DNA from 4 places in the Streptomyces sp. NPDC005784 genome. Region 2 is predicted to be linked to each of the others. Evidence: riboswitches for the same ligand, from Rfam matches in the RefSeq annotation. Region 2 holds a riboswitch; each other region holds the start of a gene.
What was found. A riboswitch is a leader RNA that binds a small molecule or an ion and turns the genes downstream of it on or off. The one in region 2 is predicted to bind thiamine pyrophosphate.
Positions count from the first base shown of each region.

Region 1: another riboswitch for thiamine pyrophosphate. It lies ahead of thiO (glycine oxidase ThiO); the one in region 2 lies ahead of ACFYR3_RS26305 (cytosine permease).
Region 3: another riboswitch for thiamine pyrophosphate. It lies ahead of thiC (phosphomethylpyrimidine synthase ThiC); the one in region 2 lies ahead of ACFYR3_RS26305 (cytosine permease).
Region 4: another riboswitch for thiamine pyrophosphate. It lies ahead of ACFYR3_RS18605 (thiamine ABC transporter substrate binding subunit); the one in region 2 lies ahead of ACFYR3_RS26305 (cytosine permease).

Region 1 is NZ_JBIAIQ010000001.1:459,397-466,459, forward strand. It holds gene metF (methylenetetrahydrofolate reductase [NAD(P)H]) at 1-435, opposite strand, end outside; gene thiE (thiamine phosphate synthase) at 584-1,243, opposite strand; gene ACFYR3_RS02005 (Rv2175c family DNA-binding protein) at 1,336-1,707, opposite strand; gene ACFYR3_RS02010 (FAD-dependent oxidoreductase) at 1,772-3,010, opposite strand; gene ACFYR3_RS02015 (hypothetical protein) at 3,043-3,420, opposite strand; TPP riboswitch at 3,473-3,586, shown strand; gene thiO (glycine oxidase ThiO) at 3,584-4,750, shown strand; gene thiS (sulfur carrier protein ThiS) at 4,747-4,947, shown strand; gene ACFYR3_RS02030 (thiazole synthase) at 4,951-5,745, shown strand; gene pknB (Stk1 family PASTA domain-containing Ser/Thr kinase) at 6,111-7,063, shown strand, end outside.
Region 2 is NZ_JBIAIQ010000018.1:93,342-100,404, reverse strand. It holds gene ACFYR3_RS26325 (hypothetical protein) at 1-218, shown strand, start outside; gene ACFYR3_RS26320 (hypothetical protein) at 227-991, shown strand; gene gndA (NADP-dependent phosphogluconate dehydrogenase) at 1,114-2,556, opposite strand; gene thiD (bifunctional hydroxymethylpyrimidine kinase/phosphomethylpyrimidine kinase) at 2,755-3,552, opposite strand; gene ACFYR3_RS26305 (cytosine permease) at 3,618-5,018, opposite strand; TPP riboswitch at 5,010-5,104, opposite strand; gene ACFYR3_RS26300 (alpha/beta hydrolase) at 5,528-6,361, shown strand; gene ACFYR3_RS26295 (phospholipase) at 6,626-7,063, shown strand, end outside.
Region 3 is NZ_JBIAIQ010000002.1:509,429-516,491, reverse strand. It holds gene ACFYR3_RS05210 (LysR family transcriptional regulator) at 1-404, opposite strand, end outside; gene ACFYR3_RS05205 (hypothetical protein) at 598-813, shown strand; gene ACFYR3_RS05200 (VOC family protein) at 966-1,352, shown strand; gene thiC (phosphomethylpyrimidine synthase ThiC) at 1,410-3,230, opposite strand; TPP riboswitch at 3,223-3,378, opposite strand; gene ACFYR3_RS05190 (YibE/F family protein) at 3,450-4,958, shown strand; gene ACFYR3_RS05185 (SsgA family sporulation/cell division regulator) at 5,041-5,478, opposite strand; gene ACFYR3_RS05180 (IclR family transcriptional regulator) at 5,579-6,316, opposite strand; gene ACFYR3_RS05175 (DUF5326 family protein) at 6,871-7,063, opposite strand, start outside.
Region 4 is NZ_JBIAIQ010000010.1:107,854-114,916, forward strand. It holds gene ACFYR3_RS18595 (ABC transporter ATP-binding protein) at 1-408, opposite strand, end outside; gene ACFYR3_RS18600 (ABC transporter permease) at 409-2,121, opposite strand; gene ACFYR3_RS18605 (thiamine ABC transporter substrate binding subunit) at 2,097-3,188, opposite strand; TPP riboswitch at 3,266-3,371, opposite strand; gene rlmN (23S rRNA (adenine(2503)-C(2))-methyltransferase RlmN) at 3,412-4,518, opposite strand; gene ACFYR3_RS18615 (hypothetical protein) at 4,630-4,872, shown strand; gene ACFYR3_RS18620 (carboxymuconolactone decarboxylase family protein) at 5,161-5,634, opposite strand; gene ACFYR3_RS18625 (DUF6233 domain-containing protein) at 5,832-6,176, shown strand; gene ACFYR3_RS18630 (hypothetical protein) at 6,233-6,481, shown strand; gene ACFYR3_RS18635 (phosphatidate cytidylyltransferase) at 6,536-7,063, opposite strand, start outside.

The sequences.
Region 1 (7,063 bases), on a different contig from region 2:
CACGAGTTCGGCCGCGTAGGTCAGACCCTTGGGGTGGGGGACCCACTCGGCCATGGGGTCGCCGGGCGGGTCCCCGCGCACGGCGAGCATGTTGCGGATGCCCGCGTCCGCGTACTGCCCGATGATGTTGCGCAGTTCCGCGATGGAGTGGTTGACCGCGGTGAGGTGCGCGACGGGGGTCAGGGTCGTGTCGAGGACGATCTGCTCGGTCTCCTTGACCGTGCCGGCCCGCGTGGAGCCGCCGGCTCCGTAGGTCACGGAGACGAAGTCGGGCGCCACGGCCTCGACCCGCCGCAGGGCGTTCCACAGGTTCCGCTCGCCCTTGGGGGTCTTCGGCGCCGAGAACTCGAAGGAATAGGTCTGTTTGCCGGTCGCGAGCATGTCGCGCACGGTGCGTGCGCGATCAGTCCTGGTGGAAGCAGATCCGAGGGCCATACTCGCAGGTTAGTCAGAGGGTGTCGGTCCCCCAACCGAACAGCTGCCATTTGTCCGATCTGTCGAGTTCTTGTCCACCCCTCGGACACTCTTGGACACCCTCGGCCGGCGGCCCTGCCGGGACGCTCCGCGCGGGCGTCCGCCGCGTCTAGGCCTCGCGCAGCCGCTTCGCGAACTCCGCCGCCGCCGCGCCCGGGTCGTCCGCCTCGGTGATGGCCCGTACGACGACGACCCGGCGGGCGCCCGCTTCGAGCACCTCGTCGAGCCGGCCGAGGTCGATGCCGCCGATCGCGAACCAGGGACGGCCGGTGCCGAGGGAGGCCGTGCTGCGGACCAGGTCGAGGCCGGGTGCGTGGCGGCCGGGCTTGGTGGGGGTGGGCCAGCAGGGGCCGGTGCAGAAGTAGTCCACGCCCTCCTGGACCGCGGCGGCCGCGGCCTCGGACCCGGCGTGCGTGGAACGGCCGATGAGCACCTCGTCGCCGAGGATCGCGCGGGCCGCGGGAACCGGGAGGTCCCCCTGGCCCAGGTGCAGAACGTCGGCGCGGACGGCGTGGGCCACGTCCGCCCGGTCGTTGACCGCGAGGAGCTTGCCGTGCCGGGCGCAGGCGTCGGCGAAGACCTGGAGGTGTTCCAGCTCCTCCCCCGCCTCCATGCCCTTGTCGCGCAGCTGCACGATGTCGACGCCGCCCGCCAGGACCGCGTCGAGGAACCCGGCGAGGTCGCCCTGACGTCTGCGGGCGTCCGTGCACAGGTAGACGCGGGCGTCGGCGAGCCGGCCCCGCGCGGTCGTGGCGGTGTTCTCGGGCATGCGTGGATTCCCCGTTTGTCGGTGCGCGGGGAGTGCGGCGGCCGGGATGGTCCCGCCCGCCGCGCTCCCCGTGCCGGACGGTCGCGTTCAGGTCAGACGGCGAGCGCCTGGGCGCGGCGCTTCACCTCCGTGCCGCGATTCTCGCTCAGAGCCTGCGCGGGGGTGCCGGGCAGGCTCGGGTCGGGGGTGAAGAGCCACTCGAGGGCCTCTTCGTCGGAGAAGCCGTCGTCCCTCAGGAGCGTCAGGGTGCCGGCCAGGCCCTTGACGACCTTCTGTTCGTCCGCGTCGATGAATTCGGCGGGGACGTGCAGCGCGCGGTTCTCACCACGGCGTACGGCGATCAGCTGGCCGTCCTTGACCAGCTGCCGGACGCGCGTCACCTCGACGCCGAACTGTTCGGCGATGTCGGGGAGGGTGAGCCAGGCGGGGACGAGAGCATCGATCTTTGCGTCAATCTCGGTCACGGGACAAGCCTGCCATCCCGGACCGACAGTCGGAAGCCAAGGGCGTCCGACCTGGGGTGACGGATCAGGCCGTAGCACCCTTCAGTGGCCTCGACGGGTCCGCGAGCAGCTCCGGATCCATGCGTGCGCCCGCCTCGATGAGCCGGCGGCCCTGGGCGAGATCCCTCGGCCGGCCCACCGCCAGGAGGGCGACCAGACGGGTCTCGCGGAGCCAGCACACCGACCAGGAGGCGCCCGAGGAGTCACCGCGCCACACGAGGGTGTCGGCGGGCGCGTGGTGGCCGACGTACTGCACGAAGCGGCCGAACTGCTCGGACCAGAAGTACGGCACGGGGTCGTAGGCGGCGGGCGCCTCTCCGACGATGTTCAGGGCGACCGTGCGCGGGCCCTGGAGGGCGTTGTCCCAGTGGTGGACGAGGAGGCGGTCCTCGTAGCGTCCCGACGGGAAGGAGGCGCAGTCGCCGACCGCGTAGACGTCCGGCAGCGAGGTGCGCAGGTGGTCGTCGGCGACGATCTCGCGGTCGTCGCCGAGTTCGATGCCGGAGCCTGCGATCCAGGCGGTCGCGGGCCGCGCCCCGATCCCGACCACGACGGCGTCCGCGGGCACCCGGGAGCCGTCGTCCAGGATCACCGCGCCGGGTTCGATACGGTCCACGCGCGCGTGGGTGCGCAGCGAGGCCCCGCTGTCCGCGTACCAGGCGGCCATCGGCTCGGCCACCTCGGCGGGCAGCGCGGCGGCGAGCGGCCGGTCGGCGGCCTCGACGACCGTGACCGCGCAGCCCGCCTCACGCGCCGCCGTGGCGAACTCGGCGCCGATCCAGCCCGCGCCGACCACCACGATGTCGTGCTGCTGGGTGAGTACGGGACGCAGCCGGTCGGCGTCGTCCAGGGTGCGCAGCAGGTGCACTCCCGGCACGCCTTCGGCGCCCGGCAACTGGATCGGCTCGGCGCCGGTGGCGACGACCAGGACGTCGTACGGGACGGGTCCCGCGGCCGTGTCCAGTTCGTGGTCGTCGGGGCGCACGCCGAGTGCCTCGCGGCCCAGCCTGAGGTCGATGTCCAGGGCCTCGAAGTCGATGTCGAAGGCGGAGCCCTCGGCCTTGCCCAGCAGGACCGCCTTGGACAGCGGCGGCCGGTCGTACGGCTGATGCGGCTCCGCGCCGATCAGCGTGACGGTGCCGGTGAAGCCCTGCTCGCGCAGGGCGACCGCGGTCTGCACTCCGGCCATGCCCGCGCCCACCACGACGACCCGCCGTGCCGTGGGCCCCTGCGACTGAGACTGTGCCTGCGTCTGCTCGCTCACCTGATCACCTTAGACACCTGACAATTCGTCAGTCAGCGGACGTGCTCAGTGATCTGTTCCACACGGCTCGTCTCGCGCAGCTCTTCCACCACGCTCGTCCCTGTGCCCTTCTGTGACTCCCACGTCCAGGTCTCCTCCAGCCGCACACGGCCGTCGGGCAGTTCCACGACGAGGGACACGCAGTGGCCGGACGAGGTGGTCCCGTCGCGCTTGAGCTGCACGTACCGGAAGTCGAGGCGGTCGCCCTCACGGGTGCCGACAAGGTGTCCGCGGACGATGTCGCCGCCCGCGTAGTCGGCCCAGACCGTGCCGTCCTCCTCGTGATAGGCGAACCGGGTGCGGGTGCCCACCTGGCCCGGTGCCTGGTCGGTGACGGGGGCGAGGACCAGGCCGTCGAGCGGTCGCGCCATGGGCGGAGGCTCCCTTACTGAGACGGAGCGGGGCGGGCTAGGGTGGCCAACGTAAAGCACTCGCGGGAGCCCGGACGCACTGGGCTGAGAGGGAGGCTGGGGCGGCCTCCGACCGTACGAACCTGATCCGGGTCATGCCGGCGAAGGGAGGGGCTGGACGCCCATGTCGCCTGCACGTTCGTCAGACGTCCTCGTCATCGGGGGCGGAATCATCGGTCTGGTGACGGCCTGGCGGGCCGCGCAACGCGGGTTCACCACCGCGCTCGTGGACCCCGGGCCGGGTGGCGGGGCCGCCCAGGTCGCGGCCGGAATGCTCGCCGCCGTCACCGAACTGCACTTCGGTGAGGAGACCCTGCTGGGCCTCAACCTCGCCTCCGCGCGCCGGTATCCGGACTTCGTCGCCGAGCTGACCGAGGCGACCGGCCAGGACCTCGGCTACCGCCGGTGCGGCACGCTGGCCGTCGCGCTGGACGCCGACGACCGCGCCCATCTGCGGGAACTGCACGCTCTGCAGGTCCGTTCGGGGCTTGAGTCGGAGTGGCTGAGCGGCCGTGAGTGCCGCCGTCTGGAGCCGATGCTCGCGCCCGGCGTACGCGGCGGCCTGCGGGTCGACGGCGACCACCAGATCGACCCGCGGCGCCTCGCGGGAGCCCTGGTCACGGCGTGCGAGCGGGCCGGAGTCGTCCTGCACCGGACCTGGGCGGAGCGCCTGACGGTCGCAGGGGACCGGGCCGCCGGAGTGGTCACCACGGACGGCACGGAACTCACCGCGGGCCAGGTGGTGCTCGCCGGGGGCAGCCTCAGCGGACGTCTGGCGGGCGTCCCCGACGACGCCGTGCCGCCGGTGCGCCCGGTCAAGGGCCAGGTGCTGCGGCTGACCGTGCCGAAGCGGTACGCGCCCTTCCTCAGTCGCACCGTGCGGGCCGTGGTGCGCGGCAGCCACGTCTACCTGGTGCCGCGCGAGAACGGCGAGCTGGTGGTCGGCGCGACCAGCGAGGAGCTGGGCTGGGACACCACCGTGACGGCGGGCGGCATGTACGAGCTGCTGCGCGACGCCCACGAGCTGGTCCCCGGGATCACCGAGCTGCCGCTCACCGAGACCCGCGCGGGGCTGCGCCCCGGCTCGCCCGACAACGCGCCGCTGCTCGGCCCGACGGCACTGGACGGACTGCTGCTGGCCACCGGGCACTTCCGCAACGGCGTGCTCCTGACGCCCGTCACCGGCGACGCGATGGCCCACGTCCTGACGACCGGCGCACTCCCCGCCGAGGCCCGCCCCTTCACACCCCTGCGCTTCGGCGCCACCGCCCTCACGGAGCTGCCGGTATGAACATCGTCGTCAACGGGGAGCGGCAGCGGATCGCCGCGGGAACCGCTCTCGACGCGCTCGTCGCGACACTCACCCCGGCACCGGCCGGAGTGGCCGCCGCACTGAACGAAACCGTCGTCCCGCGCGCGCAGTGGTCGTCCACCTCCCTCACCGAGGGCGACCGCGTCGAAGTCCTCACCGCCGTCCAAGGAGGCTGACCCGTGGCCGACGATCCCTTTGTCCTCGGCGGTACGACCTACGCGTCCCGGCTGATCATGGGGACGGGCGGAGCGCCCAGCCTCGACGTGCTGGAGCGCTCTCTGGTGGCGTCCGGTACGGAGCTGACGACGGTCGCGATGCGGCGCGTGGACGCGTCCGTGCACGGCTCGGTCCTGTCGGTGCTCGACCGGCTCGGCATCCGCGTCCTGCCGAACACGGCCGGCTGCTACACCGCCGGTGAGGCCGTGCTGACCGCCCGTCTGGCGCGCGAGGCGCTGGGCACCGACCTGGTCAAGCTGGAGGTCATCGCCGACGAGCGCACCCTCCTGCCCGACCCGATCGAACTGCTCGACGCGGCGGAGACGCTGGTCGACGACGGCTTCACCGTGCTGCCGTACACGAACGACGACCCCGTGCTGGCACGCAAGCTGGAGGACGTCGGCTGCGCGGCGATCATGCCGCTCGGCTCGCCCATCGGGTCCGGGCTCGGGATCCGCAACCCGCACAACTTCCAGCTGATCGTCGAGCACGCGCGCGTGCCGGTGATCCTGGACGCGGGGGCGGGTACGGCGTCGGACGCCGCGCTCGCGATGGAGCTGGGCTGTGCGGGGGTGATGCTCGCCTCGGCGGTGACGCGGGCTCAGGAGCCGGTGCTGATGGCGGAGGCCATGCGGCACGCGGTGGAGGCGGGGCGGCTGGCGCGGCGGGCGGGGCGCATCCCCCGCCGGCACTTCGCCACGGCGTCCTCTCCCGTGGAGGGCATGGCGGCGCTGGACCCGGAGCGCCCGGCGTTCTGATCACCTCTCCGCACACCGTCGGTTTCCGGCCGGAGGCCGACGGTGGGTCTCCCGCGGGAGCTCTCGCCGTCGGCCGGTGCGGCGGGGGTGTGGTGTCCGCGCTCCCGGGTGAGACCCGCGTGACGTGCGCCTCGCGCCATGGGGCGGGCCGCGCGGCGGTGGACGCCGCGGCCGGTCGCGGACCGCTCCCGCGACGGCGCACGTTGTCGTGTTGTGGCCTTGCGGTGGCGAACAGGATCTGATCGGACATATGTGCGACGAACGGATCTTCGTGCGGGCGGTGTGCGTCACAGCTCGGCTGCAGTCGGGCCCCGGTATCCGCCGAACGGAGCGTCGTGACAGTGGCGGCTCGTAGACTCACCTGCGTGGATACGACCCTTCAGGACCCCCTTGTCGGACACGTGCTCGACGGCCGCTATCGCGTCGACGCACGGATCGCGGTCGGCGGGATGGCCACGGTCTACAGGGCCCTGGACACCCGCCTGGACCGCGTGCTCGCGCTCAAGGTGATGCACCCGACGCTGGCCGCCGACGGTTCGTTCGTCGAGCGGTTCATCCGCGAGGCCAAGTCCGTGGCCCGGCTGGCGCACCCCAATGTGGTGCAGGTCTTCGACCAGGGGGCGGACGGCTCGTACGTCTATCTGGCCATGGAGTACATCGCCGGCTGCACCCTGCGGGACGTGCTGCGCGAGCGCGGCGCCCTGCAGCCCCGGGCCGCGCTCGACATCCTGGAGCCGGTGCTCGCCGCCCTCGGCGCCGCCCACCGCGCCGGGTTCGTGCACCGCGACATGAAGCCGGAGAACGTCCTGATCGGGGACGACGGCCGGGTCAAGGTCGCGGACTTCGGTCTCGTCCGCGCCGTGGACACGGTGACCAGCACGACGGGTTCCGTCCTCGGCACCGTGTCGTACCTCGCGCCCGAACAGATCGAGCACGGCACCTCCGACACCCGGGTCGACGTCTACGCCTGCGGAGTCGTCCTCTACGAAATGCTCACCGGCGCCAAGCCGTACACCGCGGACTCGCCCGCGCAGGTTCTCTACCAGCACCTCCACGCCGACGTGCCGCCTCCGTCGGCCGTCGTGCCGGGCATGGCGTACCCGCTGGACGAGCTGGTCAGCGCGGCCACGGCCCGCAATCCCGAGGTCCGCCCGGCGGACGCCGTGGCGCTGCTCGGCCACGTCCTCGAAGCACGGGCCGGCCTCACCGCCGAGCAGCTCGACGCGGTGCCGCCGGGCGCCCTGTCCGTGGGCCACGACAACGCCGGCGACCGTACGAGCGTGATCCCGCGCTCGCTGTCGGTCCCCCGTCCGCTGCC
Region 2 (7,063 bases):
CCGTCGGCATCGTCCTCACCTCACACGGCGGCGTGCGCGTCTCCGACGACGGACCGGGCATCGCCTTCGAGACCGACGCGGACGCCGAGGGCCCAGGGCTCGGAGCACTGTTGACGCGTCCGCAGGCCGGGGCGCAGCCCGGAGGCCGTCACGATGTGGCCATGACCACCTTCGGCGGGGGGGGCTCTGTGTCACCAACGCCCTCTCGAGCCGCCTGACGGCCGAGGTGCGGCGCGAGGGCGTCCGCCGGGTCCAGGAGTACGCGCGCGGTGTCCCGCTCACCCCGCCCACCGCGGCGGGGCCGGTGACCGGAAGCGGGACCACCATCACCTTCCTGCCGGACGCGGAGATCTTCGAGACGGTGGAGTGTTCGTTCGACACGCTGGCCCGGCGCTTCAGGGAACTGGCCTATGTGTACGGGGACTTGGACATCTCCCTCAGCGACGAGCGCTCGCCCGGCGGGTCTCGGTCGGAGCGGTTCCGGTACCCGGGCGGACCACGGGACCTCGTCGCCTTCCTCGGTGCGCGGGCGGGGGCACCCGTTCACCCCGACGTCCTGGCCTTCGCGACGGAGGACCCGCGGATGGAGGGGACGGTGGAGGCGGCCCTCCAGTGGTACGGATCCCGCCAGGAGCGCGTCCAGGGCTTCGCCAACAGCCTGACCACTCCCGAAGGCGGAACGCACATGGCGGGCCTGCGCGACGGGGTGGCAGGCGCGATCAACGCCTACGCACGAGAGCGACGGCACCTGACGGCGGTGGACCCCGACCTCGGCGCCGACCGGATCAGCGAGGGCCTGACAGCGGTCGTCTCCGTCAAGTTGGACCACCTTGAGTTCGAAGGCGCCACGCGCGGCCGGCTGGGAGGTGACGCCGTGCGTACCTGCGTCGCGGAGGCCGTCCGCGAGCACCTCGGCAGCTGGCTCGACGGGCACCCGGACCAGGCCGCGGCCGTCATCGGCCGGATACTCCAGGGCACCCGCGAGGACTGAACAGGGGCGGATCGCCCCGCCGGACACCGGGAAGGTTTCCGGCGGGGCCATCGGGCTGCGGCGCAGCGGTCCGTCGCACGGACACGGGGCCTGCTCCGCTCCGGCTCATGGCCGGTCGGGCGTCACAGGACCTCGGTCTCACCCCGGGTGGTCTCGCCCCACAGCGTGTGGAAACTGCCCTTGCGGTCGGTGCGCCGGTAGGTGTGGGCGCCGAAGAAGTCGCGCTGGCCCTGGGTGAGGGCGGCGGGCAGCCGGTCGGCGCGCAGGGTGTCGTAGTAGGACAGGGCGGCGGAGAACGCGGGCACCGGGACGCCTCTGCGGGTGGCGATGGAGATGACCTCGCGCCACGGGACCTGGGCGTCCTTGATCTCGGTGGCGAACCCCGCGTCCGAGAGCAGGCTGACCAGGCCCGGATCGACGGCGTACGCGGCGCGGATACGGTCGAGGAACGCCGCGCGGATGATGCAGCCGCCGCGCCAGATCTTCGCCACCTCGCCGAGGTCGATGTCCCAGCCGTATTCGGCCGCCGCGTCCAGGATCATCTTCCAGCCCTGGTCGTAGGCGATCAACTTCGATGCGTACAGGGCGTGTTCGACCTGACTGGTGAACCGCTCGGCCTCGGTTCCGGACAGGTCCCAGTGGGTGCCGCCGGGCAGACCGCGGTAGGCGGCGCGCAGTCCGCCCTGACTGGAGGCCGCGCGGGCGAAGGTCGCCTGCGCGATGGCGGTGACCGGAGAGCCGAGGTCGAGGGCGGTCTGCACGGTCCAGCGGCCGGTGCCCTTCTGCCCCGCGGCGTCGACCACGACGTCCACGAACGGCTCCCCGGTGGAGGCGTCCGTGTGCGCGAGGACCTCGGCGGTGATCTCGATCAGGTACGAGTCGAGGCGGCCCTTGTTCCAGCGCCGGAAGATCTCCGCGATCTGCGCCGGTGTGTAGCCGCCCACGCGGCGGAGCAGGTCGTAGGCCTCGCCGATCAGCTGCATGTCGGCGTACTCGATGCCGTTGTGCACCATCTTGACGAAGTGTCCGGCGCCGTCCGTGCCGATGTGCGTGGCGCAGGGCTCGCCGTCCACCTTCGCGCTGATCGACTCGAACATCGGGCCGAGCGAGGCGTACGACTCAGGGGAGCCGCCGGGCATGATGCTCGGCCCGTGCAGGGCGCCCTCCTCGCCGCCGGACACACCCGCGCCGACGAAGTGGATGCCCCGTTCGCGCAGTGACTGTTCACGGCGCCGGGTGTCGGTGAAGTGGGCGTTGCCACCGTCGATGATCATGTCGCCGGTCTCGAGCAGCGGGGCGAACTCCTCTATGACGGCGTCGGTGGCCGCACCCGCCTGCACCATGATCATCAGGCGGCGGGGCCGCTCCAGTGCGGCCACGAACTCCTCGGCCGACTCGGCCGCCACGAAGGCGCCCTCATGCCCGAACTCCTCGACCAGTGCCTTGGTGCGTGCGGGGGTGCGGTTGTGGACGGCGACGGTGTAGCCGTTCCGGGCGAAGTTGCGGGCCAGATTGCGGCCCATCACCGCGAGCCCTGTGACGCCGATCTGCGCGGTCGCCTTCATGGTGTGCTCCTTGGATCCGGATCTGCCTGCCCGCGTCCCTGACGGGCGAGCAGACGACTGTCGCTGTGCCGATCAGTACGCACGACAGGGGCCGAGGTGTTCACCTTCCGAGGCAGGTGGTGCGCCGGATCGCGGACCCGGGTCTCCGGGCGACGTGCGGAGGCGGACGCTCCGGAACTCCGGAACTCCGGTCGGCGGTCAGCCGGTTCGGCGCAGTCGCCACCCGTGGTCCACCGGTCCGATGCCGGCGCCGAGCGCGAAACCGGCCTCGATCGCGGCGGTCACGTACTCCTTGGCCCGCCGTACGGCCTCCGGCACCGAAAGGCCCTCGGCCAGGCCCACCGCGATGGCCGAGGCGAGCGTGCACCCGGTGCCGTGCGTGTGCCGGTTGTCGTGGCGCGGCGCGCGCAGCCAGTGCTCCGCCGTTCCGTCGGTGAGCAGATCGACGGCCTGTCCCGGCAGATGGCCCCCCTTGACCAGCACCCAACGGGGACCGTACGTGAGCAGCCGGTCGGCGGCCCGGCGCATGCCCTCCTCGTCCTTCACCTTCACCCCGGTGAGCTGCGCGACCTCGTCGAGATTCGGGGTGGCCACCGTCGCCCGCGGCAGCAACAGGGTCCGTGCGGCATCCAGCGCGTCATCGGCCAACAGCCGGTCCCCGTGCTTGGAGACGCTCACGGGGTCCACGACGACCGGGGCGCCCACGTCGGACAGCAGCTCGGCGACCGTCGTGACCAGGCCGGGCGACGAGAGCATCCCGGTCTTCACGGCCTGGACGCCGATGTCGTCGACCACACTGCGGTACTGGGCGCGTACCGCCTCCTCGGACAGTTCCCAGGCGCCCTGCACACCCACGGAGTTCTGCGCGGTCACCGCGGTGAGCACGCTCATCCCATGGGCGCCCAGCGCGAGCATGGTCTTCAGGTCGGCCTGGATTCCGGCACCTCCGCCGGAGTCGGATCCGGCGATCGTCAGGACGCGGGGCGGAGTGGCCATACGAGGTTCCTCTCGGGTTCGGGTTCGGGCGCGAGGCTCTCGACCGGCGGAGCGACGGACAGCCCTCAGACCCGGCGACGCAGCCGCAGTGGGGCGTAGAGGGCGAGGGCGACGACGAACGCCACGTAGTACGAGAGATCGGCGCCGTGCAGCGCGTCGGCCACCGGACCGACGTACAGGCCGGTGTCCATGAACGGCACGGCCGCGCCGAACGCCGCGACGAAGGCGACCAGCGACGGCCATCCGGAGCGCGGACGGGAGATCTCGACGGCGACGTCGACCGGGGCGCCGCCGCGCTCCCGCCCGCGGGCGATCCAGTCGACGACGACGATCGCGACGAACCCGGGGATCCAATAGCCCACGAACAGCAGCACGTTCTGGAAGCGGGCCGTGGTGTCGGCGGCGTGCATCCAGAGCACCAGCGGGAAGCCGAGCCCGGCGGCCAGGGCGGCGGCCACCGGGCGCGGTATCCGCACGCCCAGGGTCTGCAGCGCCAGCGAACCGCTGTAGTCGTTCATCGCGTTGCTGCACACGGCCGCCAGGGCCACGGCCAGCAGCCCGAACGCGCCCGCCGTCCCGCCGCCCAGCAGCACGTCCACGCCCGCCGCCGTCTGGTCGGTCAGCACCGACGCGCCCCACAGGCCGAGAACCTGCACGGCGACGAAGGACACGACGAGGCCGAGCAGGGTGCACCAGAACATCCGCGGTCGGGACGTGGTGCGCGGCAGATAGCGGCTGAAGTCACCGGCGTACGGCGCCCAGGACAGCGAGAGGCTGAGCGCGATGGTGCTGGTGAGCACGAACGCGCCCGCGCGGTCGGCGCCGGTCGCGGCCCCGGTCGCCGCCGGATGGACGCCGTCCAGCATGCGCCAGGCGATCACCGCGAACGCGATGGCGAGCACGAACGTCATGATGATCTGCAGGCGGTGGATCGCCTCGTAGCCGAGGATGCCGAGAGCCCCCTGGGCAAGCATCATGACGAGCACGCCGAGCCAGAACGGCCAGCCGCACAGCCGCGCCAGCGCGTCCCCGCCGAACAGCCCGATCAGCGCGTCCCAGGCGACCGAGGACAGCCACTGGAGCATCCCGGGCAGCACCACCGCCCGGCCGAACGCGAGCCGTGCGAGCGGGAGTTGGCCGGTGCCGGTGAGGCCGCCCCAGGTGCTGAGGTAGGCGGTGGGCAGCGCGCCGAGCACGGTCCCGAGGACCACCGCCGCGAGGGCGGTACCGAAGTCCAGGCCCAGCGCGATGCCGATGGTTCCGGTGAACACGCCCGTCATCGTCAGGTTCGGAGCGAACCACACGGTGAACAGGCGCCCGGCGCCGCCGTACCGGTTGTTCTCGGGGACCGGATCGATGCCGTGCCCCTCCACCCGCAGGTCGCCGGGTGCGGCGGGCATCCGTCCGTCGAAGACGGCGGGCCGGCCGTCGGCGGGCAGCCCGCCGGAAACATGCGCCAATGGCATGGAAGACATCCCTCCGCCAGTACGAACTGGTTCAGGTTCGACGGGTGTGATCTCAGCCCTCGGACGGGGCACCCCGTGTCCGGTACTACGACGGACACATTAGCCCGATCGCCCAGGTTGTGGGTACGGCGGCTCCCGGGCACGGCAGCTGTTGCGTACGGCGGCCCCTGCGTGGGGCGGTCCTGCGTCGGCGGCCCCTGCGCAGGGCGGCCCCTGTGTACGGCGGAGGTACCCGTCCCCGGTCTCCACGGGACGCGGTGGATCGTGTCCGCACGGGACACGGCGGCTCGTCCAGGGTGCCGGGTCCCCCTCGGGCCCTCCACCGGCCCCTTGGAGTCACCCACCCGGAGCAGTGCCCGCCCGCATGCTCCGTTTCATCCGAGCGGCCCGGCCCGGCCTTTCGCAGCGCGGCGCGCGCCGCCCCTCGGTACTGTCGGAAGTGATCGCCGCTCGCTCTCCGCTCCCGGGTTCCCGGACCCCGGTGGCCGGGCGGAAGGAGGCAGAGTGCCGTGACCGTGATCTCCCTGAAGTCAGCGCAACTGCGGGAAGGGCCCACCCTCCCGTACGCCGAGGCCGGCTACCCCAGTGGTACACCGGTCGTCTTCGTGCACGGTCTGGCCGACTCCTGGTGGTCCTTCGAGCCCCTTCTGAGGCGCCTTCCGGCGTCCCTGCACGGCTACGCGCCCACGCAGCGCGGGCACGGCGATGCCGACCGGCCTCCGGAGGGCTACACCCCCGACGACTTCGCCGCCGACCTGGTGGCCTTCCTGGACGCGGTCGACATCCCCCGCGCCCTGCTGGTCGGGGCGTCAAGCGGCGGCGTACCGGCCCGGATCGTCGCCGGCACCTACCCCGACCGCATCGCGGGTCTGGTTCTGCTCGGCGTCCCCGGCACTCTCGCGGACAAGCCGGCGGCGGCCGCGATGGGGAAGTCTCTCGAAGACCTCTCCGACCCTGTGCCCCGCGCGTTCGTCGAGGACTTCCTGGCCGGCACGGCGGCCCGCCCGATCGCCCGGGGGTTCATCGAGACCATGGTCGAGGAGAACCTCAAACTCCCCGCGTACGTCTGGAGGGAGACCGTGCGCGGTCTCCTCGACGCCGATCTAGGTGCGACCCTCGCGGGCATCCTGGTGCCCACCCTCGTCATCTGGGGCGAACAGGACGAGTTCCTTCCCCGCGTCGACCAGCAGACCATCCTGGACGCCGTCCACGGTGCCGCCTTCGTCGCCTACGAAGGCACTGGCCATGTCGTCCACTGGGAACAGCCCGAACGCGTGGTCGCCGACATCACCGCGTTCGCCACGCGGATCGAACACCCCGGCACTCCTTACGGCAGCCCCTGACCCGGCTCGCAGGGTGAACGGCGGCGCGCCGAAACCGCGTCGGCCGTGAGACCGGGTCGTTCCTCCGCGCCCGAGAGCCTGGGCGTCGCCCCGGACCGGGGCCGCCGACGGAGACCCCCGGCGCGGGACCTGACGCCAGTGCCGGCGCGGGGCCGACCACGATGGTGGACGCGAGAGCGACCGCGACCGTCGACGCGATCCGTACCGCCGATGCTCACAGCAACATGGCATGCTCATGCTCCCCACAGGAAGGGATCACGTGCCATGAGACCGAGCCGACGCTCCCTGCTCGCCGCCACCGCAGTACTGAGCACCGTCTTCGCCGTCCCCGCGCCCGCCGACGCCGCCGAAGTCCCCGCCGAGGGCGCCTATTACGTCCAGAGCGCCACCACGGGGCTGAACGCCGCCGACAGCGCGGGTGCGGTCGTCCAGCACAACCCCAAGGGCAACGAGGACCATCAGCAGTGGACCTTGCGCCCGAGCGGCTCCTCCTTCGTCCTGGAAAGCGCCGACACCGCGGGCAGTTGTCTGGGCCGCTCGGGCGACCAGGCCCGGACCGTCGCCTGTACCAGCGCGGACGCCGGGTGGGAGGTGAAGCCGAGCGGCGCCGACCAGTACTTGCTCAAGGCCCCCGGGACGGAACGGTTCTTGACGGTGGCAGCCAAGCCCCCCGGCTCCAACTACCCCGCCCAGCTGGCGATC
Region 3 (7,063 bases), on a different contig from region 2:
GCCCGGGAGTTGGACAGCTGAACCTCCCGCACGTCGACCCGGCAGTCAGGGTGCCGCTCACCGAACAGGCCGACCGCTCTGAGCAGTGCGGGTGCCGTCCACTCGCCGAGGAAGGCGACCCGCAGTTCCCCGGTGACCCCACGACTGGCGTCGGCGGCCCTTCGCAGCGCCGCCTCCATCCCGGCGACCAACGGCATCAGATCGTCCGCCAGCTGTCGGCCGATCGGGGTGAGCGCGACGGACCGGCTGTTACGTTCGAACAGCGAGCCGCCGACTCTGCGTTCCAACTTCTTGATCACCTGGCTGACCCGCCCGGTCGTGATCAGCAACCGCTCGGCGGTCCGGCCGAAGTGCAGTTCCTCGGCCAGCGTCAGGAAGGTCTCCATCTCCAGTCGCTCCAACATGCAACCCCCGGCGTTAAATCTGGCTCAACGGTCGTACGTCGATCATGCCTTGATGGAGAGCTGTCCCGCGGCGGATCGTAGAAGGCGTCCACCCGGCCGTCGGAGACAACCCGACGAGTCCCCCGGACACCCGAGCGCACAGCGCGTCCGTGCTCGGCACCACCCACCACACCCCTTCTGAAACGGGACCCGCATGAACTCCTCAGGCATCACCGCCTACTTGAACGAACTCGAAGACCCACTGCGCGACATCGGCGAGAGGATCAGGCCTGTCATCGACTCGGCCCTCCCCGACGACTCCGGCGCGCTGTGGCACGGTCATCCCACCTGGAGCCTCGGAGACAAGCCGGGTCAGACCCCGGTCTGCCTTCTCAAGGCCTACAAGTCCTACGTCACCTTCGGCCTCTAGCGCGGCCAGGAAGTGGCCGATCCATCGGGCCGACTGGTCTCCGGAGCCCGCCGGATGGCATCCGTGAAGCTCAGCCGTGCCGACGACGTCGACCCCGCCCTGTTCAGCGAGTGGCTCCGCCTCGCCGCCGCCCTGGAGGCGAAGTGACCCCCGTGCGCGTGAAGGCCCTCGACCATCTGGTCCTCAACGTCGAGGACGTCGAACGGTCCCTGGACTTCTACACCGGACTGCTCGGCCTGGCACCCGTACGCGTCGCCGAGTGGCGGGGCGGCCAGGTCCCGTTCCCGTCGGTGAGGGTCACCGAGGAAACCATCATCGATCTGGTCGCCCATGCCCGCGGGGAGTCCAACGTCGACCACATCTGTCTCACCGTGGAACCGCTGGACTGGGACGAGGTCATCGCGTCGGAATCCTTCACCGTGCTTCAGGGTCCCGTGGAACGCTTCGGCGCGCGGGGCACCGCCACCTCGGTCTACGTCCAGGATCCGGACGGCAACACGGTGGAACTGCGCTGGTACCCGCAGGACGTCGCGGCATGACCGGGCCGAGGACGACGGTCCGGGTGTCGGCCCCGGACCGCGTCCCTGTGGAGTGACTCAGTCGGCCAGCGGCAGGTACACGCGGTTGCCCGCCTCCGCGAACTCCCGGGACTTCTGAAGCATGCCCTCGGAGATCTCCGCCGCGGAGGCGCCGTCGGGCGCGTCACCGCCGAACCGCTCGTTGATGCTCTGGCTGATCTTCATCGAGCAGAACTTCGGCCCGCACATGGAGCAGAAGTGGGCCGTCTTGGCGGGTTCGGCCGGCAGCGTCTGGTCGTGGAACTCCCGTGCCGTGTCCGGGTCGAGAGCCAGGTTGAACTGGTCCTCCCACCGGAACTCGAAGCGGGCGTCGGAGAGCGCGTCATCCCAATCCTGTGCACCTGGGTGCCCCTTGGCGAGGTCGGCTGCGTGGGCGGCGATCTTGTAGGTGATGACGCCGGTCTTGACGTCGTCACGATCGGGCAGGCCCAAGTGCTCCTTGGGCGTGACATAGCAGAGCATGGCCGTGCCCCACCAGGCGATCATCGCGGCACCGATGCCGGAAGTGATGTGGTCGTACGCCGGCGCGACGTCCGTCGTCAGCGGACCGAGCGTATAGAACGGAGCTTCATCACAGATCTCCTGCTGAAGGTCGATGTTCTCCTTGATCTTGTGCATCGGGACATGTCCCGGGCCTTCGATCATCGTCTGTACTTGAAAACGCTTCGCGATCGTGTTGAGTTCCCCGAGCGTCCTCAACTCGGCGAATTGTGCTGCGTCGTTGGCGTCCGCGATGGAGCCGGGCCGCAGACCGTCGCCGAGCGAGTAGGTGACGTCGTACGCGGCGAGGATCTCGCAGAGATCCTCGAAGTGCTCGTACAGGAACGACTCCTTGTGGTGCGCGAGGCACCAGGCAGCCATGATCGAGCCACCGCGCGAGACGATGCCGGTCTTGCGGTTCGCGGTGAGCGGCACATACGCCAGGCGGACGCCCGCGTGGACCGTCATGTAGTCCACGCCCTGTTCGGCCTGTTCGATGACTGTGTCCTTGTAGATCTCCCAGGTCAGCTCCTCGGCGCGGCCGTCGACCTTCTCCAGCGCCTGGTAGAGCGGCACCGTGCCGATGGGAACGGGGGAGTTGCGCAGCACCCATTCGCGCGTGGTGTGGATGTTGCGTCCGGTCGACAGGTCCATGACCGTGTCGGCGCCCCAGCGGGTCGCCCAGGTCATCTTCTCGACCTCCTCCTCGATGGAGGAAGTGACCGCGGAATTGCCGATGTTGGCGTTGACCTTCACCAGGAACCGCTTGCCGATGATCATCGGCTCGATCTCCGGGTGGTTGACGTTCACGGGCAGCACCGCCCGACCGGCGGCGATCTCCTCCCGTACGACCTCGGGGTCGACGTTCTCGCGGACCGCCACGAACTCCATCTCGGGTGTGATCTCGCCGCGTCGGGCGTACGCGAGCTGGGTGACCGCCTGCCCGGCGCGCCCCCGGCGCGGCTGGCGCGGTCGCCCGGGAAAGACAGCGTCGAGGTTGCGCAGTCCCCCGCGCGGGGATGTGTGCTTGATCCCGTCGTCCTCGAGGCGGACGGGACGGCCCGCGTACTCCTCGGTGTCTCCGCGGGCAATGATCCAGCTCTCGCGCAGCGGCGCCAGCCCCCTGCGCACATCGGTGTCGACGGTCGGATCGGTGTACGGGCCGGAGGTGTCGTACAGCGTCACGGACTGACCGTTGGTGAGGTGCACCTGGCGAACCGGCACCCGCAGATCGGGACGCGTACCCCCGACGTATGCCTTGTGCCAGCCGATGGACTTCCCGGCCTCGCCGTTCGTGGACGGCGACGAAGCCCCGTCCGTCTGGCTGGAGGCAGGCGTGCGTACGTCCTTGTTGGTCATGAGACCTACTCCCTACGCCGGCATTACCCGGTAACAGGTTCAGCGGTCGACGCAGCAGCTTCCGTTCGTCGATGTTTCATGTGAAACATCGCGAAACGGAGGTCAGCGCCCTCTCAGCCCGGTGCTCCGAGCTCCCGCGTGTGCAAAGGTGCCTCCACGCTAGCGTCATATTTGGCATGGTGAACAGAGGGCCCTTGCCGTTCTTGCGATGATCGGGCGGTGACAACGACCCAGCAGCACCCGTTCCCGCCGTCCGAGCCGCCGCGGCGTCCGGGCTCCGACGACGGCCATGGGCATGGCTCCGGCAACGGACACGGCCATGGGCCGGGTGGTTCTGGTCCCGGACCGGGCAGTGAGCATCACGGTCCCGGCGGCGGGCACGGGCCCGGTCCCGCCGGTGAGCACGGCGGGGATTCGAGCGCCGGGCACGGGCACTCGCACAGCCACGGTCCCGCCGCGCCGGTCTCCAAGCACCTGCGCAAGGTCATCGCCGCGGTGCTGATCCCCTTCGCGGCCGCGGTCGCGGTGGGTCTCGTGGTGCTGTGGCCCGGCGGGGCCGCTTCCCACCAGCGCACCGGTGTCGGCTTCGACCGCCAGACTCAGCAGGCGACGGTCACCAGGATCGACCAGGTGGACTGCAAGTCCGTGAACGCCTCCGCGGAGACCCCGGCGGGCGACACCTCCACCGCCGAGGGATCCTCCGCTCAGAAGCGGGCGGCGGGTGAATGCAAGAAGGCGACGGTCCGGATCGACACCGGCAAGGACAAGGGCCGTACGTTCATCGAAATCGTTCAGCCGGATCAGTCACGGCAGTTGCGTCAGAGCGAGAAGGTCGTCGTCGCGTACGAGCCCTCCGCACCCAAGGACCTCCAGTACTCGGTCACGGACGCGAACCGGAAGCTGCCTCTGACGCTGCTCGCCGGGATCTTCGCCGTGGTCGTCGTGGTGATCGGCCGGATGCGCGGCGTCATGGCGCTGGTCGCCCTGGCCATCAGCTTCATGATCCTGAACTTCTTCATCCTGCCCGCGATCCTCCAGGGCTCGAACCCACTGCTCGTGGCCGTTGTCGGTTCCAGCGCGATCATGTTGATCGCGCTCTACATGTGCCACGGCCTGTCGGCCCGGACATCCGTGGCGGTGGTGGGCACCCTGCTCTCACTGGTGCTGATCGGCCTCCTCGGCTCGGTGTTCATCGACTGGGCCGTACTGACCGGCAACACCGACGACAGCACCGGTCTGATCCACGGTCTGTACCCGTCCATCGACATGAGCGGTCTGCTGCTGGCCGGAGTCATCATCGGCTCGCTCGGTGTCCTCGACGACGTGACGGTGACGCAGACTTCCGCGGTCTGGGAACTGCACGAGGCGAACCCCACGATGGGCTGGCGTGGCCTGTACCGCGCGGGCATCCGTATCGGCCGCGACCACATCGCGTCGGTCGTCAACACGCTCGTCCTGGCCTACGCGGGCGCCGCGCTGCCGCTGTTGCTGCTCTTCTCGATCGCGCAGAGCAGCGTGGGCACCGTCGCCAACAGCGAACTGGTCGCCGAGGAGATCGTGCGCACCCTGGTCGGATCGATCGGTCTGGTCGCCGCTGTGCCGGTGACGACCGCGCTGGCCGCCCTGGTGGTCGCCGCGGACCGTGAGGGGACCACGGCCGTCCCCGTGGAGCCCGCGGCCGCCAGGACTCCGGCACGGAGCGGGAAGGGACGCCGCCGCAAGCACTGAGCCGTCCGCCGGAAGCGCTGAAACCATCCTGCACGGACGCCCCTTGTGAGGAAGCGTTACTCCGCTCCGGGCTGCCGGGACTTCAGCCCGCGCTCTGCTCCTCCGCGAGGATGCGGTCGAGCGCTTCGTCGAGGGATGTGTCGAAACCCGCGAGGGAGCGCTCCTGCCCGAGCGGTACCAGCTTGTCCGTCCGGTCGAGAAACGCGACGAGCGGCGCGGCCCCGGACCGGAACAGTGCGTGATCGCCACCCACCTGAAGCCGGATCAGCACCTCGCCGAATTCCTCCGGGTCGGCCGGAGCGATGTGCACATCACCGTCACCGCACGGCCTGCCGACTCCGTCGATCAGCAGCTCCCGCCCGAACGCCCAGGTCACAGGCGCGTCGCCGGGCAAGTGGAAGGTCAGCCGCACGGCGTACGGATCACCGGTCTCGTACCGCAGCTCGACCGGAATGCGGAAGGACAGCTCCTCGGACACGAGGAAACTCATCATGACCTCTGCCTGCACCGACTCGCGCATCGCCTACCCCGTCGTTTGCCATCGACTGGCCAGGAATCGTCCCCCTGACACTGCTTGAAATCTTGCTCAACGTGCATGCCACATTACAAGGAGTGAGTTTTCAGATACTGATAGAGATGGCGAGTGTTCCTAGCAGCCTGCCGACTTCACTCTGCAACTTCCTTGCCGCGGGCAGCAGTCGGTCGACCTGGTGGGAAGGGAGGGAAAGGGCCACGGCCGCGGCCGAACTGCCCGCGGTGATCGGGATCGCGGCACAGACCGTGCCCAGCGCGTACTCCTGCCGCTCGGTCACCGGTTCCATCCGCCCCGTCCGTTCCAGGCGTCGCAGCAGACTGTCCTTGTCACGCACCGTGTACGGAGTGATCGGCTTCACCGGGTAGCGATCGAGGTGGTCACGCCGGGCCTGGTCGTCCAGCTGGGCCAGCAGACACTGGCCGATCGCGTGGGCGTGCCCGGTCTCACGGAAGTCGGCCCACTCCTCGACCGCGGGGTTAGCCGGGGTGTCGGCGACGCACATGACCTCGATCTCGCCGTCGCGGTAGACCGCGTAATACACGGGTACGCCGAGCGCATCGCGCCAGTGCGCGAGCGTGTCCCGCACCGTGCTGCGACGTTTCTGCTGGGCTCCGCTGCTGCTCAGCCGCTCGGCGGCCTCACCGAGGAAGAAAAGCCCTCTGTCGCGGCGCAGGTAGCCCTCGTGAACCAGGGTGCGCAGCAGGTGGTAGGCGGTCGGCAGCGCGAGTCCCGCCTCCCGGGCGAGCTGCTTGGCGGGGGCACCTTGCTCACGCGAGGCGACGGCCTCCAGCAGACGCATCGCCCGCTGGACCGAACTGATCAGGGTGGTGGGGTGAGAGTCCAGAGGGGCGGCCTCGGGCTCCGCGGGAGGGGTACGGGCGAGCCGTGCCGTCCCCGCGGCCGGGGAGGGCGAACCACGGGTCACCGACGGCCTGGTGTGCCCGGTGAGCCCGTCCGCCGCCGAGGTGCGCCGAGTGGGCGCCTCCGTCGGCGGAGGTCGCGGCGGCGCCGGCTCCCTGGGCGGAGCCGGCGAGGTGCGTGAAAGGGGCGGCTCCCCCGGTGAAGTGCGCGGCTGGACCGGTGGAACTCGTGCCGGCGCGGGCGTGCCCGATCGCCGGAAGGGTGGAGCGACTGATGGTGCGGGTGCGGTGTCAACCGTGGCCAAGGGGCACTCCGAAGCGCGAGGAGGACCGCCCGTGCGGGGAAACACGGGAGGGGGCTGTGCGCTGCCCGCGGGGGTCGACCCCGCGTCGAGTTCCGGACTCTAACCGCCAGTCACCGCTCGCATACGGCCTCGCGGGAAAACTTCCCCCGGCCGAGGGAACCTTGGGTTCCCTTTCCCCCTTCGCCGTTACCTGTCGCTCACCCTCTCGCGCCTCACCAGTCGCTGTGCGAGGAGGAACTCGACATGAACTTCCGCACGACGTAGATCAGCCCGCCGACCAGCGCGACGAAGACGAGCAGCTTGAAGAGCAGGCCGATGACGAAGCCGACGATGCTCGCTATCAGACTGCCGAACACCACCAGGGCGATGACCGGCACCGCGACCCACTTCACCCACCACGGCATA
Region 4 (7,063 bases), on a different contig from region 2:
GCCGCCGGAGAGGGACGCGACGGCGCGGTCCCGGGCTCCGGGCAGACCGACGAGATCCAGCAACTCCCCCACCCGGGCCGCCCGACCGCTCTTCGACGTGCCGCGCATGCGCAGCCCGAAGGCCACATTGGCGCCCACGTCCCGCTGCGGGAAGAGCTGATGGTCCTGGAACATCAGGCCGACGCCCCGCTTGTGCGCTGGAACGGCCGCCTGGTCCCGTCCGTCCAGCACCACACGGCCCGCGTCCAGCGGCTGCAGTCCGGCCACCGTCCGCAGCAGCGTGGACTTGCCGCTGCCGCTCGGCCCGAGCACGCACACGATCTCGTGCTCGGCGACATCGAGGTCGACGGCGTCGAGCACGGGCCGCCCGCCGAAGCGTACGGTCGCGCCCTGCAGGCTCAGCAGCATCTAGAACTCCCCGGTCCGGTCGGTCCGTACCCGCTCCAACAGCAGCAGCGCCACCGCGCAGACCACCATCAGGATGGTCGAAAGGGCCATCGCCTGGCCGTAGTTGAGATCGCCCGCGCGCCCGAGCAGCTGGGCCACGGCGACCGGCAGTGTCGGGTTGTCGGGCCGTGCGATGAAGACGGTCGCCCCGAACTCCCCGAGGGAGACGGCGAAGGCGAACCCGGCCGCGACCAGCAGCGCCCGCCGCACCATCGGCAGATCGACCTCGCGCCACACCCGCCAGGGCGATGCCCCCAGCACGGCCGCGGCCTCCCGCAGCCGCCCGTCCACCGCCCGCAGCACGGGCAGCATCGTCCGTACGACGAAGGGGACACCCACCAGCGCCTGCGCCAGCGGCACCAGGATCCAGCTGGCACGCAGATCCAGCGGCGGCTCGTCCAGCGCGATCAGGAACCCGAAACCCACGGTCACCGCGGAGACGCCGAGCGGCAGCATCAGCAGCGCGTCGAAGCCCCGCATGAGACGACCGGCGCGCCGGGTGAGGGCCGCGGCGGCCAGACCGCCGATGAGCACGGCGATGGCGGTGGCGGCGAGCGCGTACTCCAGCGAGTTGCCGACCGCCTCGATCGGGGCGACGAGGAAGACACCGCCGTCGTCGTCGGCGAGCGCCCGGTAGTACCCGAATCCCGGTGCGCCGAGGGACCGCTGGACGAGGACGGCGAGCGGCAGCACGAGGAGGACCGCGATGCTCACCAGCACGCCCGCGAGGAGCGCCCACTGCCCGGCACCGCGCGGCCGGCGCGCGGTCGTCTCCGGGGCCACCAGACGCAGGGCGGTCTCCCGTCGGCGTACGGTCGCCGCGTGCACGGCGAGGATCGCGCCCACCGCCACGAACTGGACGATCGTGAGCACGGCCGCCGTCGCGAGGTCGAAGATCTCGGAGGTCTGCCGGTAGATCTCGACTTCGAGGGTCGAGAAGGTGGGACCGCCGAGGATCTGCACCACACCGAACGAGGTGAAGGTGAAGAGGAAGACCATGAGGGCGGCGGCGGCCACGGCCGGCCCGAGGGCCGGCAGCGTCACCCTGCGCCACGCCGCGAAACGCGAGGCGCCGAGCATGCGCGCGGCCTCCTCCTGGCGCGGGTCGAGTTGCGACCAGAGCCCGCCGACGGTCCGTACGACGACCGCGTAGTTGAAGAAGACATGGGCGAGCAGGATCGCCCACACCGTGGTGTCCAGCCGTACGCCCCAGAGCTCGTCGAGCAGCCCGCCCCGGCCGAGCAGCGCGAGGAACGCCGTACCGACGACCACGGTCGGCAGCACGAAGGGCACCGTCACCACGGCCCGGAGGATCTGCTTGCCCCTGAAATCGAAGCGCGCGAAGACATACGCGCCGGGGAGCGCGATCAGCAGCGTGAGCGCCGTCGAGGCGAGCGCCTGCCAGGTGGTGAACCACAGCACGTGCCGGATGTCCGGCCGGGTCGCCACGTCCCAGATCCGGCCCAGTTGCCAGCCGCCGTCCCCGTGGAGGCCGCGCGAGACGATCGCGGCGACGGGGTAGGCGAAGAAGACCGCGAAGAACGCGACGGGCAGGACCATCAGCCCGAACCGCACCGCGCTCTGCCCGCGCGCCCTTCGCGAAGCCCCGCCGGGTCCGCCGGCCTCGTCGGCCCCGCCTGCTCCCTCGGCTACTTCAGTACGAGTGAGGTCCACGACTTGACCCACTGGTCGCGGTCGGCGGCGATCTTCGCGGGCGCCAGGGTCTCGGGATCCTTGGCCTGCGGACCGAACCGCGCGAACTCCGCGGGCACCTGCGCGCCCTCACGGACCGGGTAGACGAACATGTTGAGCGGCATGTCGTCCTGGAACTCCTTGGTGAGCAGGAAGTCCAGGAACGCCTTGCCGCCCTTGGCGTTCTTGGCGTGGCTGAGCAGACCCGCGTACTCGACCTGCCGGAAGCAGGTGCCGGCCGCGACCCCGGTCGGGGCGGTGGTGGGCTTCGGCTTGGCGTAGATGACCTCGGCGGGCGGCGAGGAGGCGTACGAGACGACGAGCGGCCGGTCGGCCTTGGCCTTCTTGCCGCCGGCGGACCCGGAGAACTCGTCGTTGTACGCCTGCTCCCAGCCGTCCACGACCTTCACCCCGTTGGCCTTGAGCTTCTTCCAGTAGCCCTGCCAGTTGTCGTCGCCGTAGTGGGCGGCCGACCCGAGCAGGAAGCCGAGGCCGGGCGAGGACGTGGCGGCGTTCTCGGTGACGAGGAGGTTCTTGTACGCGGGCTTGATCAGGTCGTCGAAGGACTGCGGCGGCGCCAGCTTGTGCTCGCTGAAGTAGGCCTTGTCGTAGTTGACGCAGATGTCACCCGTGTCGATGGGCGTGACCCGGTGCTTGTCCTGGTCGGTCCGGTACTCGGGCAGGACCAGGTCCACGCCCTTGGCCGTGTACGGCTGGAACAGCCCGTTGTCGAGCGCGCGGGAGAGCAGGGTGTTGTCGACGCCGAAGAAGACGTCGCCCTGCGGGTTGTCCTTGGTCAGGATGGCCTTGTTGACGGCCTGCCCGGCGTCGCCGTCCATGAGAACGCGGACCTTGTAGCCGGACTGCTTCTCGAAGTCCTTGAGCACGCTCTTCGACACGAGCCACGAGTTGTGGCTGACGAGCGTGATCGTCTTCGGATCGCCCGAGCCGGCGGCGTCGGACGAGCCGCACGCGGACAGCGCGGGCAACGCGACGAGGCCGAGCCCGACGGCCAACACTGCGAACCGCCTGCTGCTGGTGGTGATCACTGGATTCCTCCTGGGCGACCAGGAAGAGACGCGGCCCCGCCCGGGAACTCTGACGGTTCCCGGGCAGGGCGCAACAGCTTGAGTAATGACCGAACTTCCTACCCAGAATGACCTGGGCAAGGTTCAGAGGGTCTGCGGTCTGTCCCGCACTCTCAGCGCTGTGGCGCTCCCCTGTCGGAATATGAAGATGTCGGAATATGAAGATGTACTGACTCGGCTCAGACTACCGCTCGGTCGCGGCGAGCTGACCGCACGCTCCGTCGATCTCCTGGCCACGGGTGTCCCGGACGGTCACCGGCACGCCATGGGCCGCGATGGCCTCGACGAACGCCTTCTCGTCCTCGGGCCGCGAGGCGGTCCACTTCGAACCCGGGGTCGGGTTCAACGGGATGAGGTTGACGTGTACGGGCTTGCCCTTGAGCATCCGCCCGAGCCGGTCACCACGCCACGCCTGGTCGTTGATGTCCCGGATCAGGGCGTACTCGATCGACAGGCGCCGACCGGACTTGGCCGCGTACTCCCATCCGGCGTCCAGCACCTCGCGCACCTTCCACCGCGTGTTCACGGGGACGAGGGTGTCGCGCAGCTCGTCGTCGGGGGCGTGCAGGGAGATCGCGAGCCGGCACTTGAAGCCCTCGTCGGAGAACCGGTTGATGGCGGGGACCAGCCCGACCGTCGACACGGTGATGCCGCGCTGCGAGAGCCCGAGCCCGTCCGGCTCGGGGTCGGTGAGGGCCCGGATCGCCCCGACCACCCGCTTGTAGTTGGCGAGCGGCTCGCCCATCCCCATGAAGACGATGTTGCTCAGCCGCGCCGGACCCCCGGGGATCTCGCCGTCGCGGAGCGACCGCATACCGTCGACGATCTGGTGCACGATCTCGCCGGTCGACAGGTTCCGGTCGAGGCCGGCCTGTCCGGTGGCGCAGAACGGACAGTTCATCCCGCAGCCCGCCTGCGAGCTGATGCACATGGTCACCCGGTCCGGGTAGCGCATCAGCACGGACTCGACGAGCGTGCCGTCGAAGAGCCGCCACAGGGTCTTGCGGGTGGTGTCCTGGTCGGTCGACAGGTGCCGTACGACCGTCATCAGCTCGGGAAGCAGCGCCTCCTGGAGCTTGCCGCGCGAGGCGGCCGGGATGTCGGTCCACTCCGCGGGGTCGTGCGCGAACCGGGCGAAGTAGTGCTGCGAGAGCTGCTTGGCACGAAACGGCTTCTCACCGATCGCGGCAACCGCCTCTTTGCGCTCGGCGGGAGTGAGATCGGCAAGGTGCCGCGGCGGCTTCTTGGCTCCGCGCGGCGCGACAAAAGTAAGTTCTCCGGGCTTAGGCATGGCTGTACCAGTGTCGCAGATCAACTCCGCCGGCCCAGGCCGGAGTGGGGGTGGGGGCGGTCACCCGCGGGTGCCGTCCATCAGCGGTGGTCGACCTCGGACGGCCCAGGGATGGCCGAGGTCTCGTGGAAACCGCTGTTCATCGGCGCGGTCATCACGGGCGACGACCGCGTGCGCCTTTATTTCCGTTCACCAGAGCGGGACCGCACGTACGGTGTGGACGTGCTGATCAGCCGTACGGGGCCCGGCCTGCTCGGCGCCATGGTTTCCCCCGCGTTCCTGGCGAACGAGCATCTGCATCGCCCTTCCGACGATCCGCACTGCGATGTGATCGTGGATCTCACTGACCACTGACGGACGCAGACCGGGCCGAACCGGGCTCGTCCTCGTCGGGACCCACTCGGAAGGCTCCCGCGAGCAGTGCGAGAGCTACGAGCGTGAGGTGGTTCAGAGCTGGTGTCCGGGCGGACACGCAGGCAGGTTCGCTACTTCGACAACTGCTCCGTCAGATCCACGATCAAGCCTCCCGCCCAGACAAATCCGCAGGCGGGAGGCTTGGCGGACCTTGGTCGGAGCCAGTGGGCTTTGGCCGACTCCGGCGCGCCCTGACCGGACCCGGCAGGCCCGGTCAAGGAACACCCGTTACGCGAACTGGCCGGGCCGGTAGGCGCCGGCGGGCTGCTGGACGATGACGTTGCCCCGGTTGAAGGCGTTGATGATGGAGATGCAGCACACCAGGGCGGCGAGCTGCTCCTCGTCGTAGTACTTGGCGGCGTTCGCCCAGCACTCGTCCGTGACGCCGCCGGCCGCGTCGGCGATACGCGTGCCCTGCTCCGTCAGCTCAAGGGCGGCGCGCTCGGCATCGGTGAACACCGTCGCCTCGCGCCAGGCCGCGACCAGGTTGAGGCGCACCGAGGTCTCGCCCGCGGCGGTGGCGTCCTTGGTGTGCATGTCGGTGCAGAAACCGCAGCCGTTGATCTGGCTGGCGCGAAGCTTCACCAGTTCCTGCGTCGCGGTCGGCAGGGTCGAGTCCGCGAGCGACCGGCCCGCGGCGACGATGTGCTTCGTGAACTTGGCCGCGACGGGGCTGGCGAAGAGGTTCAACCGAGCTTCCATGGTGCGCTCCTGTGTCGTTGTTCGTGGCTACACCTGGTCGACGGAACAGCTCCGCACGATGTGACACGACCGAATGTGACCTGCGTCTCCCTCCCTCGGCGCTACGGGGATCACCCGCCGTGAGGTTCGGGTCGGGACACGGGGGAACACGGGCAGGGTGCTGCCACGGCGTCTCACCAAGGCCTAGAATCGAATGCGTGTACGAAAACGTGTCCCGTCTGGAGCATCTGCGCAGCGTCCGCGCCTGGCTGCTCTGGCAACTGCGCCGCACCGACGACACCATCACCGAGCTGGAGCGACAAGAGACCGCCGCCACCCGCGCGGCCCGCACGTCACCCCCGCCGCCCCGCGGCTGGAAGCTCGCGATGCGACGTACAGGCGGCACCAGGGCCACCCCCGACGCCGTCCACACGGGCGACTGCGGCATGGCCGGGAAGAACACGAAGCCACTCGCACGTGAGCAGGCTCTCCGGGCGATCACCGAAAACGGCGTCACGGCATGCCCGTACTGCCGCCCCGACACGGATCTGGGTGTCCTGTGAACCACGAAAACGCACGGCCGGACCACGAGCACCACGAACAGACACAGGCCGACGACGTGCCCACCGCGCCCATCGTCGTGGGGCGCCCGGCCGGGACCGGCGGCCGACGCGTGACGATCCGCGGCCGGAGCGGCGGTGTCGCCCACAGCGACGCCGACGTGGTCGAGTTCCTGCGCCGCGCGGGCCTCCCGGACGCGTGGGAGTTCCTGGACGATCCGCGCTGGGTGGAGTGGCAGGACGGCCGGCCCCACGCATACGACACCACCCCTCCCGGTCACGGGGATCACGGCGAGGTGATCGGGTGACCCGAAGGGGTGGTGTCGTATGCGTGTACGTCGTCGATGTGTGCGGAAAAACGATCAGCCGGATCCGACGAAGAGCACGAGCAGCAGCCAGACGACCGGAGCCGTCGGAAGCAGGGAGTCCAGCCGGTCCATGATGCCGCCGTGGCCCGGCAGCAAGGTGCCCATGTCCTTGATGCCGAGGTCCCGCTTGATCATGGACTCGCCGAGGTCACCGAGCGTGGCGCTGGCCGCGACCGCGAGGCCGAGGATCAGCCCCTGCCACCAGGCGCCGTCGTCGATCAGGAACTGCATGCACAGCGCACCCGCCACCATCGCGAAGCTGACCGCTCCGAACAGACCCTCACGGGTCTTTCCGGGGCTGATCCGCGGCGCCAGCTTGTGCTTGCCGAAGCGCCAGCCGACGGCGTACGCGCCCGTGTCGCTGACGACCGTCAGGAGCAGGAAGGTCAGCACGCGGCGCGGGCCGTCGTCGGCCGTGAGCATCATGGCCACGAAGGTCGCCAGGAACGGCACGTAGAAGGCCGCGAAGACCCCCGCCGTGACGTCCTTGAGGTAGCCCTCGGGCGGTTCCGTCATCCGCCA